2 regions of the Streptomyces sp. NPDC094034 genome follow, and region 1 is predicted to be linked to the other one. Evidence: riboswitches for the same ligand, from Rfam matches in the RefSeq annotation. Region 1 holds a riboswitch; the other holds the start of a gene.

What was found. A riboswitch is a leader RNA that binds a small molecule or an ion and turns the genes downstream of it on or off. The one in region 1 is predicted to bind glycine.
Region 2: linked by a shared signal. The riboswitch ahead of gcvT (glycine cleavage system aminomethyltransferase GcvT) and the one ahead of gcvP (aminomethyl-transferring glycine dehydrogenase) in region 1 are both predicted to bind glycine.

The regions. Positions count from the first base shown of each region.
Region 1 covers NZ_JBEOUD010000042.1:61,455-68,054, forward strand. Annotated here, with positions in the region: gene ABTZ59_RS29465 (DUF5999 family protein) at 1-173, shown strand, start outside; gene gcvP (aminomethyl-transferring glycine dehydrogenase) at 340-3,225, opposite strand; glycine riboswitch at 3,403-3,500, opposite strand; gene ABTZ59_RS29475 (PRC-barrel domain-containing protein) at 3,614-4,012, shown strand; gene ABTZ59_RS29480 (DNA polymerase IV) at 3,907-5,439, opposite strand; gene ABTZ59_RS29485 (MerR family transcriptional regulator) at 5,487-6,056, opposite strand; gene ABTZ59_RS29490 (bifunctional nuclease family protein) at 6,236-6,600, opposite strand, start outside.
Region 2 covers NZ_JBEOUD010000032.1:30,116-36,715, forward strand. Annotated here, with positions in the region: gene glyA (serine hydroxymethyltransferase) at 1-595, opposite strand, end outside; gene gcvH (glycine cleavage system protein GcvH) at 612-989, opposite strand; gene gcvT (glycine cleavage system aminomethyltransferase GcvT) at 1,096-2,286, opposite strand; glycine riboswitch at 2,440-2,537, opposite strand; gene ABTZ59_RS25610 (AAA family ATPase) at 2,709-3,458, shown strand; gene ABTZ59_RS25615 (enhanced serine sensitivity protein SseB) at 3,608-4,348, shown strand; gene ABTZ59_RS25620 (enhanced serine sensitivity protein SseB C-terminal domain-containing protein) at 4,613-5,398, shown strand; gene ABTZ59_RS25625 (ABC transporter permease) at 5,806-6,600, shown strand, end outside.

The DNA of each region.
Region 1 (6,600 bases):
ACTCCGCCGACCGCGACGCCGCCCGACTGATGGCTCACCACCCTGAGCAGGGCTGGAGCCTGCTGTGCAATGGCGTTCTGCTCTTCGAGGACACCGGCGAGCTGCTGCCCGACGGGAAGATCATCGCCCCGCACCGGCCGCTGCGGACCGAACAGGTGGTGACGGCGGCCTGACGCCGCCCGGCGGCGTTCGGACGCCGCCGGAATGAATGGGGCCGGCCCGGAGACCTTCCTCCGCACCGGCCCCGACGCATGTCCAGGCCCCGACGCATGTCCGGCCCCGACGCGGGCCGGCCCTGTGAGTCCGGCCCGGCCCGCGTCACCGTACGTACCCGTCCCGTCAGTTGTCGTACGCGTCCAACGGCGGGCAGGAGCAGACCAGGTTACGGTCGCCGAAGGCACCGTCGATACGGCGCACCGGCGGCCAGTACTTGTCCGCGGCCGAGACCCCGGCAGGGAAGACCGCCTCGTCGCGGCTGTAGGCGTGCTCCCACGCACCGCCCAGCGCGGCGGCCGTGTGCGGGGCGTTGCACAGCGGGTTGTCGTCCGCGGGCCACTCACCCGACGCGACCTTCTCGATCTCCGCGCGAATCGCGATCATCGTCTCGCAGAAGCGGTCGATCTCCGTCAGGTCCTCGCTCTCGGTGGGCTCGATCATCAGCGTCCCCGCCACCGGGAACGACATCGTCGGCGCGTGGAAGCCGTAGTCGATCAGCCGCTTCGCGATGTCGTCGACACTGACGCCGGTCGCCTTGGAGAGCGGCCGCAGATCCACGATGCACTCGTGCGCCACCAGCCCGTTGGGGCCGGTGTAGAGCACCGGGTAGTGCGGCTCCAGCCGCTTGGCGATGTAGTTGGCTGCGAGCACGGCGACCTGCGTCGCCCGCTTGAGGCCCTCGCCACCCATCAGCCGTACATACGCCCAGGAGATCGGCAGAATGCCGGCCGAACCCCACGGAGCCGCCGAGATCGGTCCGACGCCCGTCTCGGGCCCGGCCGCGGGCTGGAGCGGGTGGTTGGGCAGATACGGGGCGAGGTGGGCCCGTACGCCGACCGGACCGACGCCGGGACCGCCGCCGCCGTGCGGGATGCAGAACGTCTTGTGCAGATTCAGATGCGACACATCGGAGCCGAACCTGCCCGGCTTCGCCAGCCCCACCAGCGCGTTGAGGTTCGCGCCGTCGACATACACCTGACCGCCCGCGTCGTGCACGGCCGCGCAGATGTCACCGATGTGCTCCTCGAACACCCCGTGCGTGGACGGGTAGGTGACCATCAGGACGGCCAACTCGGCGCCGTACTGAGCGATCTTGGCGTGCAGGTCCTCGACGTCGACGTCGCCGTCCTCACGGGTCTTGACGACGACGACCTTCATGCCGGCCATCACCGCGCTCGCGGCGTTCGTGCCGTGCGCGGAGGACGGGATGAGGCAGACGGTACGCCCCATGTCGCCGTTGGCCCGGTGGTACGCCCGTACCGCGAGCAGTCCCGCCAGCTCGCCCTGCGAACCGGCGTTGGGCTGGAGGGAGACGGCGTCGTAGCCGGTGACCTCGGCGAGCCGCTCCTCCAGCTCCCTGATCAGCGTCAGATAGCCCTGCGCCTGCTCGGCGGGCGCGAAGGGGTGCAGCGCGCCGAACTCGGGCCAGGTGACCGGCTCCATCTCGGTGGTCGCGTTCAGCTTCATCGTGCAGGAGCCGAGCGGGATCATGCCGCGGTCCAGCGCGTAGTCGCGGTCCGCGAGCCTGCGCAGATAGCGCAGCATCGCGGTCTCGGAGCGGTACTGGTGGAAGACGGGGTGGGTCAGATAGTCGTCGGTCCGCAGCAGCGCGCCGGGCAGCGCGTCCTCGGTGGCCGCGTCCAGCGCCTCGATGTCCCCGGTCAGGTCAAAGGCCGTCCACACGGCGGCCAGCTGCGCACGGCCGGTGGTCTCGTCACAGGCGATGGAGACATGGTCGGCGTCGACCAGCCGGAGGTTGACGCCGCCCTCACGCGCGGCGGCGACCACGGCGGCGGCCCGGCCCGGGACCCGGACGGTGAGCGTGTCGAAGTACGCGCCATGCACGATCTCGACACCGCCCGCGCGCAGCCCCTCGGCGAGCAGCGTGGCGTAGCGGTGGGTGCGGCTCGCGATGGCCCGCAGCCCCTCGGGGCCGTGGTACACCGCGTACATCCCGGCCATGACGGCGAGCAGCACCTGCGCGGTACAGATGTTGCTGGTGGCCTTCTCGCGCCGGATGTGCTGCTCGCGGGTCTGTAGCGCCAGCCGGTACGCCTTGTTCCCGTCGGCGTCCACCGACACCCCGACGAGCCGGCCCGGCAGGCTGCGCGCGAACTTCTCGCGTACGGCCATGAATCCGGCGTGCGGTCCGCCGAAGCCCATCGGGACCCCGAAGCGCTGAGTGGTGCCCACCGCGATGTCCGCGCCCAGCTCTCCCGGTGAGGTGAGCAGCGTCAGCGCGAGCAGGTCGGCGGCGACGGTGACGATCGCGCCGAGGCCGTGCGCCTGCTCGACCACGGGCCTGATGTCCCGTACGGCTCCCGAGGCGCCCGGGTACTGGAGCAGCACACCGAAGACCCCGCGCTCGGCCACCTCGGCGGGGATGCCCTCGCTCAGGTCCGCGACGACGACCTCGACACCGGTCGGCTCGGCCCGGGTCTCGATCACGGCGATGGTCTGCGGCAGGGCGTCGGCGTCCACCAGGAAGACGCCTCCCTTGACCTTGCCGACACGGCGGGCGAGCGCCATGGCCTCCGCCGCCGCGGTGCCCTCGTCCAGCAGGGAGGCGCCCGAGGTCGGCAGCCCCGTCAGCTCGGCCACCACGGTCTGGAAGTTGAGCAGCGCCTCAAGCCGGCCCTGGGAGATCTCCGGCTGGTACGGGGTGTACGCGGTGTACCAGGCCGGGTTCTCCATCACGTTGCGCAGGATCACCGATGGTGTGTACGTGCCGTAGTAGCCGAGCCCGATCATGGGCGCGAGTACCTGATTGCGGTCCGCGAGGGAGCGCAGCTCGGCCAGCACCTCGGCCTCGGTACGGGCCCCCGGAAGCCGCAGCGCCTCCGTGCTCTTGATGACGTCCGGCACCGCGGCGGCCGTCAGCTCGTCGAGCGAGCCGTAGCCGACCTGAGCCAGCATCTTGGCCTGCGCCGGCGCGTCGGGCCCGATGTGGCGCTGCTCGAAGGGGGTGCCCCGCTCCAGCTGGGAGAGCGGAATGCGGTTGACGGTCATTGCGGAGGCCTCCTGGTCGACGCGACCTGTGAGGGGCACCGAGACACGGGTGCCCGAACGGCCTCCCCCTCTGTCATCTCGACCTGAGAGCTTCACCGGCCCGCCCGGAGGCGGCCCGGCTTTCACCGTCGGTGAGAGCGGATGCCGTCCGACGCCCGCCCTGCTTTCCAGAGTGACCTCGTCCGTGCGGTACGGGTGCCTGAGAGATTCCGGGGAGGATTTGCTCCTTCGGCGCCTCCGGCCTTCTCTCCGGAGGACTCTCCCGCACGGGGTCAGTAGCCGCTTGCCAGCCTACCAGCGCGACCTTCGGCACAACTTTCGAGTGGCCGACGCCCGAGTTCTGCACTTTTGTAGTATTCACAAGCAGTTGCGACCAGTTGGAGGGACCGTGGAGACCGACATTGATCCGCGCAGTCTGATAGGCCGCAAGGCGTTCGACCGTAACGGTCATAAGCTCGGGACAGTGGACGAGGTGTATCTCGACGACGCCACCGGAATCCCGGAATGGGCCGCCGTCCGTACCGGACTCTTCAGTCGCGACGCCTTCGTCCCCCTTGCCCCCAGCACGCTCTCCCAGGACGGTCTGCGGATCCCGTTCGAGCGGGCGCTGATCCGGGACGCCCCTGATTTCGGTGTCGGCCGGCACCTCTCCCCCGATCAGGAACTCCAGCTGTACCACCACTACGGCCTGGCCCTTCCGGACCCCGAGTCACCCGAACGGCCCGCTTCGCTGTCCGATCGTGACTCCGAACGCGACTTCGGACGGCTGGCCGGCCAGGACGACTGACCGGCCACCGCCGGCACCAGGGGAAGCGGCTCCGAGAGCTCCAGATCAGGGTCGTCGGCCCAGAAGGTCCGCACCCGCCCCGGCGCGGACCCCGGCTCCTCGAACCGTACGGTCACCCTCCGCAACCCGCTGCCCTGCACCCAGCCCGCACCGAACTCGCGATGGCGTACGTCGTGTCCCGCCGGGAAACGCCGCTCGGCGGGCACATCCGGAGCCTGCGCGGGCCCACCGCCGCCGCTACCGGCCCATAGGGCTCCGGACGTCGCCGCCCCCTCCCCCACCGCCCGCTCCGCACTCGCCGGCTCACGCGCCCCCTCGTCCGCCGACGCGTGCGCCGCGGCGGCGGACTCATCGGCCGCGGCCTGGGCGAAAAGATCCTCCTGCGTGAAGTCCGCGAGCCCCGTCACGCCCACCCCGAGCAGCCGTACCCCGCCCGTGGTGTCCACCGATTCCAGCAGCCGCCCCGCGGCCTCCCGCACCACCCCGGGGTCGTCCGTGGGCCCGCGCAGGGTCTCCGAACGCGTCAGCGTCGAGAAGTCGTACCGCCGCACCTTGAGGACGACGGTCCGCCCCGAACGCCCCGCCGCCCGCAGCCGCTCGACGCAGCGGTCCGCGAGCCGGTCCACCTCCGTGCGCACCCTGACCCGGTCGTGCAGATCGACATCGAAGGTGTCCTCGACCGACACGGACTTGGCGTCACGCTCGGACACCACGGCCCGGTCGTCGAGTCCGCGCGCCATCCGGTACAGCGAGGCGCCATGGGCCCGCCCCAGCAGCCGTACGAGCTCGTCCTCACCCGCCTCGGCCAGATCGGCGACCGTGGTCATGCCCGCCCGGCGCAGATGGTCCCCCGTCGCGGGCCCGACCCCGGGCAGCGTACGCACCGGCATGGGCCCCAGCAGAGCGCGCTCCGTACCGGGCTCTATGAGCACGAGGCCGTCCGGCTTGGCCTGCTCGGAGCCGATCTTCGCCAGCATCTTGGACCCCGCGAGGCCCACCGAGCCACTGAGCCCCGTCACCGCCCTGATGTCCGCGCGCAGCCGCTCACCCGCCGCCAGCGCCGAGGCGGTGTCATCGGCCGAGCCGCCCGCCTCCAGGTCCACGAACGCCTCGTCCAGGCTCAGCGGCTCCACCAGCGGCGACAGCCTCCTCAGCAGCTCCATCACCTGCTCGCTGACCGCGCGGTAGAGCGAGAAGCGCGGGACGAGATAGGCGGCGTTCGGCGCCAGACGCCTCGCCTGGGCCATCGGCATCGCCGAGTGCACCCCGAAGCGTCTCGCCTCGTACGAGGCCGTGGAGACCACCCCACGCGGGCCCAGACCGCCGACCACCACCGGCTTTCCGCGCAGACTCGGCTTCGCCGCCTGTTCGGCGGCGGCGAAGAAGGCATCCATGTCCAGATGCAGGATCGTCGGCGCGGATCTCACCTCACCGATGCTCCCTCACGCCACTGACAATCGGCGCGGGCCACGGGTCAGACAGCCCGGTCCCGGCGCCGTCTGGCCAGTTCATCGGCGGGGTTGTGGCCGATCAGCGTCTCGCCGGTGTCGGTACGCTCCCCGTGGAGCTGGGACAGCGCGGCCTCGACATCCCGCCACACGACACCCACCGCGATCCCGAAGACCCCCTGGCCCCCCTGGAGCAGACTCACCACCTCGTCCGGTGAGGAGCACTCGTAGACGGTCGCGCCGTCGCTCATGAGCGTCACCCGGTCCAGATCCTGGAAGCCCCCGGCCCGCAGATGCTGGACCGCCGCCCTGATGTTCTGCAGGGCGACCCCGGTGTCCAGGAACCGCTTCACGATCTTGAGGACGACCACGTCCCGGAAGCTGTAGAGCCGCTGGGTGCCCGACCCGTACGCGGGGCGGACGCTCGGCTCGACGAGTCCGGTGCGTGCCCAGTAGTCCAACTGGCGGTACGTGATCCCCGCCGCCGCGCACGCGGTCGGACCCCGGTATCCGACCGTCTCCGCTCGGGGATCGGGGGCACTGCCGTGAAGCGGATACGGACCGCCCGCCGCCGTACTGTCGCCGCTGCTTCTCACGCCGACCCTCCGTCCTTGACCTGCCCTGTCGAAGGTAGGCAGTCACCCGGGGTGCGTCAACGATCGCCACACTCGCCACGCCGAGTGATAATCACCCTGAGTGTGGTTTCCCGTACCCCGATACGGGGAAAGGCTGACCGAATGCGCTGACAGAGCCCGGCGCAGCGCTCACCGGCCGCTCACTGGCTGTTGGTCCCGAAGTCCTCCGGAGAGATCTGGTCGAGGAACTCGCGGAACTTCTCCACCTCGTCCTCCTGCTCATCCGGGATGGCGATGCCGGCATCGTCCAGAACCCCGTCACTGCCGTAGATCGGCGTACCCGTGCGCAGCGCGAGCGCTATGGCATCGGACGGCCTGGCGCTCACCTCGACCCCGCTCGCGAAGACCAGCTCCGCGTAGAAGACCCCTTCACGCAGGTCCGTGATCCGGACCTCGGTGAGCTCCTGACCCACCGCTTCCAGCACGTCCTTGAAGAGATCATGGGTCAGCGGCCGGGCCGGGGCCATGCCCTGCTGGGCGAAGGCAATGGCGGTAGCCTCCCCCG
Region 2 (6,600 bases), on a different contig from region 1:
CGCCGACCTCGTCCGCGATCCGGCGGAAGGCGGCGAAGTCCAGCTGGCGGGGGTACGCCGACCAGCCGGCCACGATCAGCTTCGGACGGGACTCCTTGGCCAGCCGCTCGACCTCGGCCATGTCGACCTGGCCGGTCTTGTCGTCGACGTGGTACGCGACGACGTTGTAGAGCTTGCCGGAGAAGTTGATCTTCATGCCGTGGGTCAGGTGCCCGCCGTGCGCGAGGTTCAGACCCATGATCGTGTCGCCGGGGGAGAGCAGCGCGAACATCGCGGCCGCGTTCGCCTGGGCGCCGGAGTGCGGCTGTACGTTCGCGTGCTCGGCGCCGAAGAGCGCCTTCACCCGGTCGATGGCGATCTGCTCGATCACATCGACATGCTCACAGCCGCCGTAGTAGCGGCGGCCGGGGTAGCCCTCGGCGTACTTGTTCGTCAGCACGGAGCCCTGCGCCTCCATGACCGCGACCGGAGCGAAGTTCTCCGAGGCGATCATTTCGAGCGTGGACTGCTGGCGGTGGAGTTCGGCGTCGACAGCGGCGGCGACGTCGGGGTCGAGCTCATGGAGCGAGGCGTTCAGAATCGACTTCGAAGACATCACGGTCCCTGGGGTCTCAGTTGCCGGAAAACTCTGTGTACTCATCGGCGGTGAGCAGGTCGTCGGGCTCCTGCGTGACACGTACCTTGAACAGCCAGCCGCCCTCGAACGGGGCGGAGTTCACCAGTGAGGGATCGTCCACGACGTCCTGGTTCGTCTCGGTGACCTCGCCGGTCACCGGGGCGTACAGATCGCTGACGGACTTGGTGGACTCCAGCTCCCCGCAGGTCTCGCCCGCGGTCACCGTCTCACCGACCTCAGGAAGCTGGGCGTACACGACATCGCCGAGGGCGTTCGCCGCGTACTCCGTGATGCCGACCGTCGACACACCGTCCTCGGCGGCCGTCAGCCACTCGTGCTCCTTGCTGTAGCGCAGCTGCTGGGGGTTGCTCATGATCTGAATTCTCCTGTACGCGGGGGTGTGGTGCGGAACAGCTGTCTTACGGACCGAGACGGCGCCCGGGTCGCGGACACGACCGAGGGGTGTGCTGACGTCCGTATCACTTCTGGCGCTTGTAGAACGGCAGCGCCACGACCTCGTACGGCTCGTGGGAGCCGCGGATGTCGACGCCGACGCCCGCCGTGCCGGGCGCCGCGTGCGAGGCGTCCACGTACGCCATGGCGATCGGCCTGCCCAGGGTCGGCGAGGGGGCGCCCGAGGTGACCTCGCCCACGACGGCGCCGTCCGCGACCACCTGGTACCCGGCGCGCGGGACCCGGCGGCCCTCGGCGATCAGGCCGACGAGCTTGCGGGGCGGGGCGGACGCGGCGCGCTCGGCGGCGGCCTGAAGGGCCTCGCGGCCGACGAAGGCGCCGCCGTTCGAGGTCTTCTCGAACTTCACGACCCGGCCGAGGCCGGCGTCGAACGGGGTCAGCGCGGTGGACAGCTCGTTCCCGTACAGCGGCATTCCGGCCTCAAGACGGAGGGTGTCGCGGCAGGACAGCCCGCAGGGCACCAGACCGACGCTCTCGCCGGCCTCGGTCAGCGCCTGCCACAGGCCCTCGGCGTACCGGGGCTCGACGAACAGCTCGAAGCCGTCCTCGCCGGTGTAGCCGGTACGCGCGATCAGCGCGGGGACACCGGCGACGGTGCCGGGCAGGCCCGCGTAGTACTTGAGCCCGTCCAGATCGGCGTCGGTCAGCGACTTCAGGATGCCCGGGGACTCGGGGCCCTGGATCGCCAGCAGCGCGTACGCGTCCCGGTCGTCGCGTACGGCCGCGTCGAACCCCTCGGCGCGGGCGGTCAGCGCGTCCAGCACGGTCTGGGCGTTGGAGGCGTTGGCGACGACCATGAAGGTGTCGTCGCCGAGACGGTAGACGATCAGATCGTCCAGGATTCCGCCGTCCTCCTGGCAGATCATGGTGTAGCGGGCGCGGCCCACGGCGACGGCCCCGATATTGCCGACCAGCGCGTAGTCGAGGAGGTCACCGGCCGCCGGTCCCGAGACCGTGATCTCACCCATGTGGGAGAGATCGAACAAACCCGCGCGGGTGCGGACGGCCTGGTGCTCGTCCCGCTCGCTCGCGTACCGCAGCGGCATGTCCCAGCCCGCGAAGTCGGTCATGGTCGCGCCCAGCGCGCGGTGCGTGGCATCGAGGGCGGTGAGACGCGGGGCTCCAGGGGCGCCCGTGGTGGCGGGGGCGCCGGAGGTGCCGGGCGTGCTGGTGCCGCTCGGGGGGACATGGCTCATCGGTGTGACTCCCAGGGCATGACGGCGAGGACGATCCTCCCCATCTGTCATCGGAACCTGAGAGGTTCATCACGGCCACCCGTATCAAAGAGAGCGGTCGTGACTTGCACCTTGGGTGGAGCCGCAGAGCTGCGGCCCGCTTTTCAGATCTGCCTCATCCACGCGGTACGGGGCCTGAGAGATTCAAGGGAGGAACTTGCTCCTTCGGCGCCCGGCGCACACGGTGACCGGGACTCTCCCGCGCGGATTCAAACGGCCGGTATGCAGTTGGCGGGCACATCATCGCACGCATCGCCGCCGAGCGGGACGCCCGGTCCGCAACTCGCCGACCCCCGTAAAAAGCTTGTGGCGCATTACCATTTCTTTACACTTCTTGGGCAAGGGTCATGGGCCAGGCCGACTGAGCTGACAGGGGGACGGCGATGATGTCGCAGGGGTCCGACACGTACCCGACGACCGCGGGGGTGCCCACACAGACGGGCACGGCCGCGGGGCCCGGCGCACCGGCCCCGGACGGCACGGCCCGGGAGGGCACCCTCCGGGACGGCGCGGCCCGCCTCGCGCGGGTCGTCCGCGATCTACGGGGGCGGGGTCCCGCGGCGGCGGGCGGCGCGCGAGGACGCGGCACGAAGAGCCTGGTCTTCGCGGAAGGCGATCTGGTGGTCGTCTCCGGGCTGCCGGGCAGCGGCAAGTCGACCTTGATCCGGCGGGCCGCCGAGGCCACCGGTATCGACTCCCAGGACACCAGGGACCGCTGGGCGCGCCGGCTGCCGGGCGCCCTGCCCTACGCCGTCTACCGCCCGCTCGTCCGGATAGCGCACTACGCGGGCCTGTGGCACGCGCTCGGCTCCGGCGGGAGCGTCGTCGTCCATGACTGCGGTACGCAGACCTGGGTACGGCGCTGGCTGGCCCGTGAGGCACGCAGGCGTGGCCGCCGGCTCCATCTCGTCCTGCTGGACGTCTCGCCCGAGGTGGCGCGCGAGGGCCAGCGGGAGCGCGGCCGGGGCGTGTCCGGCTATGCCTTCGCCCGGCACCGCCGCGCGGTCCGCCGCCTGCTCGCCGACGCCGAGACAGGCCGCCTCCCCGGGGGCTGCGCCTCGGCGGTCCTCCTCGACCGGGACGCGGCGGCGGCACTGGAGCGGATCGCGTTCCCGGCCACCCGGGCGGACTGAGAGGCCGCCCCGCCCGTGCGCGCGAGCGCCGAGCCAGGGACGGGATCCGGCCAACCGGCCGGACGGACGGAGCCGTTCGGGGGCGGCGCGGGAACCGGCCCTCGGTTTAAGGTGCTGCCGCGGGGGCGAGGGTGGCGAAGGAGAGCACGGTGAACACAGCATGGCCGGGCAACGAGCTGGAAGAGGTGCTCATGGCCTCGCTCGGCGCCGACGCGGCGGGCGGACGGCTCGTCGAGGTCCTGGGACGCAGCGAGGTCTGGGTGCCGCTGCCCCAGGGCGGCGGTCCCGACAGCCCCAACCTCGATCTGCCGACGCTGGAGATCGACGGCATCCCCTATGTCCCGGTCTTCAGCTCCGAGCAGCAGTTCCTCCAGTGCGTCGGATCCCATATGGCCTTCACCGTCGCTCCCGCCCGTGACTTCGCCCGGGGGCTGCCTCCGCAACTCGGTATCGCGGTGAACCCGGGCGGTGTCGTCGGGATGCCGCTGCCGCCACCGGCCGTCGCCGCGCTGTGCCGGGTGGGGCGTACGCCGCTCGACGGCCCGGCGAGCGGGGGCCGGGTGCGGCTCTTCGAGCCGGACTGGCAGGAGGACCCGGTCGAGTTCCTCTCCGCCGCCGGAGCCGAGTTCGAGACCTCCGGCGTGGTGCTCTCGGCCCGCCGCGCGCTCGCCAGCGTCGAGGGCGAGCCCCCCGCGCTCTACATCGGTGTCCAGCTCTCCTCCTGGGAGGCCGCGGACCGTAACGCCCCCATGGACGCGCTCGGCCGGGCACTGGGCCGGGTCACGGTGGGCTGGCCCGTCAATCTCGTCCTGCTGGACGTGGCCCAGGACCCGGTCGGCGACTGGCTGCTGGAGAAGGTGCGGCCGTTCTATCAGCGCGCCCACGCATAGTCGCGGGCGGAACGGGCATTCGGTACGAGCCGGCGACCACGGGCGGACAGGGAAAGAGACCGGCCACGCCCGCGCCCCTCTGGCGGGCGCGCCGGTCGTCAAGTCTGTGTCAGGAAGCCCCCCTAAGCTGGTTTGATGGCTGGGCCGCCGCACCGTGTGCCCGGCGGGTCGCCCTTCCCGCGGCGGACCGCGCCGGGCGCCCGCGGACGCGCGGACTGTCGGGGGGCTGGACGAGTGGTGGATCGAAGAGGGGCGGGACCCAGAGTGAGCGCGTCAGGCACCGCGGCGGCCGGGCAGGTCGAGCACATGCTGCGCCAGGTGACGCCGGGACGTTACGACGCGTACGAGGCGCTGCTCCAGGCGCTCGCCGACGACAGTGTCTGGATGCTGCTCTGGCACGGCCGCGCCGGATCGCCCGAGGCCCAGTACGGCAACATGGAGGTCGACGGCCTGGGATACGCCCCGTGCGTCACCTCCGCCCAGGAGCTGGCGGTCAGCGGCTGGACACGGGCCCACGAAGTGGTCTCGGGGCGCGACATCGCCCGCGCCCTCTACCCCGACCGCTGGGGGATCTGGCTCAATCCGCACGCTCCCGGCGGCGGTGTCGGCATCCCCTGGCTCGATCTGCGCCGGATCGCCACCGGTCTCGACCGGATGCCCGCGGGACCGCTCAGGCTCTCCGAGCCCGCCATCGAACTTCCGCAGTTCTACGCCCAGCTGACCCAGAACGCGCACCGCACGCCCGCCGTGCGCTCCCTGCGCCGTGCCTGGGTGCAGCCGGCCCTCGGCGCCCCGTATCTCGCGATCGGCCTCGACCTGTACGACACGGGCCCGGCCTCCGTCGACTCCGTACGGACGATGATGGGGCAGTCCATCGCCGCGGTTCCGGACGGGCTGCCGGTCTCGACGGTCGCGATGTCCGACGAGTACGACCCGGTCACGATGTGGCTGCGCGCCAACACCAGGCCCTTCTACGACCGTGAGGCGCATGCCGCGCCCGCGCCGTCTCCGGGATACGGCTACCCGCCGCCGGCCACCCGCGCATACTGAGCGGCACCGCGCGGGGTACGGCATCGGGGTACGGCATCGGGGTACGGCGCCGTGCGGCGGCGCACGCACGCACCGGTTACCCGTCGTATGGGGGCAGTTGGGCGCCATGTCCGATCTGGGGGAATAGTGGCCGAGATGGTCCGCTGAGAAGATCACAACGTCCGGATAACGGTAACCCTCGGATCGCATCACGGTTGAGCAAACATTCCCTGTGAGGGCTGGCGGGTGATCGCGAAAGGACTGAAGACTCCCTGCAGCAGGTGGACTCGGCCTAGTGTGCGATGCGCTGACAGAAGCGGTTCCCCCCACATTTTCCGGGGGACCACCATGCGACATGTGAAGTGAAAGCGCCGCTACAGCGGCGGTCATGGGCCGGCCACCGTCGGCCGAGAGGGGTCTCCAGCGCAATGACGGCACCTATCGAGACCACCGGGTCGGCGGCGCAGGCGCAGCCGGAAGCGGTGCTGGAAGGCGCCGGGGGCAAGCAGATCGAGGGCCGTTCGCTCGGCCGGATCGCGTGGACGCGTTTCAAGCGGGACAAGGTCGCCATGGCAGGCGGCGTCGTCGTGATCCTGCTCGTCCTTGTCGCCGTACTCTCCAAACCGCTCCAGTCGGTCTTCGGTCTTGACCCCAACGCCTTCAACCAGGACCTCGTCGATCCCGTGCTGCTCGCGCCCAAGGGCAGCTTCGGCGGCATCAGCTGGGATCACCCCCTGGGTGTCGAACCACAGACGGGCCGGGACATCCTGGCCCGCATCATCGAGGGCTCCTGGGTCTCCCTGGTCGTCGCGGCCGGGTCCACGCTGCTCTCCGTCGTCATCGGTGTCGTGATGGGCGTCGTGGCGGGCTTCTACGGCGGCTGGGTCGACAGCGCGATCAGCCGCATGATGGACACCTTCCTCGCCTTCCCGCTGCTCCTCTTCGCGATCTCCATCTCCGCGTCGCTCCAGGGCAGCGTGTTCGGGCTCGAAGGGCTCTCGCTGCGCATCGCCGTACTGATCTTCGTCATCGGCTTCTTCAGCTGGCCGTACATCGGCCGTATCGTGCGCGCGCAGACACTCAGCCTGCGGGAGCGGGAGTTCGTGGAGGCGGCCAGGTCGCTCGGCGCGCGCGGCCCGTTCATCCTCTTCCGGGAGCTGCTGCCCAACCTGATCGCGCCGATCCTGGTCTACTCGACGCTGCTGATCCCCACCAACATCCTC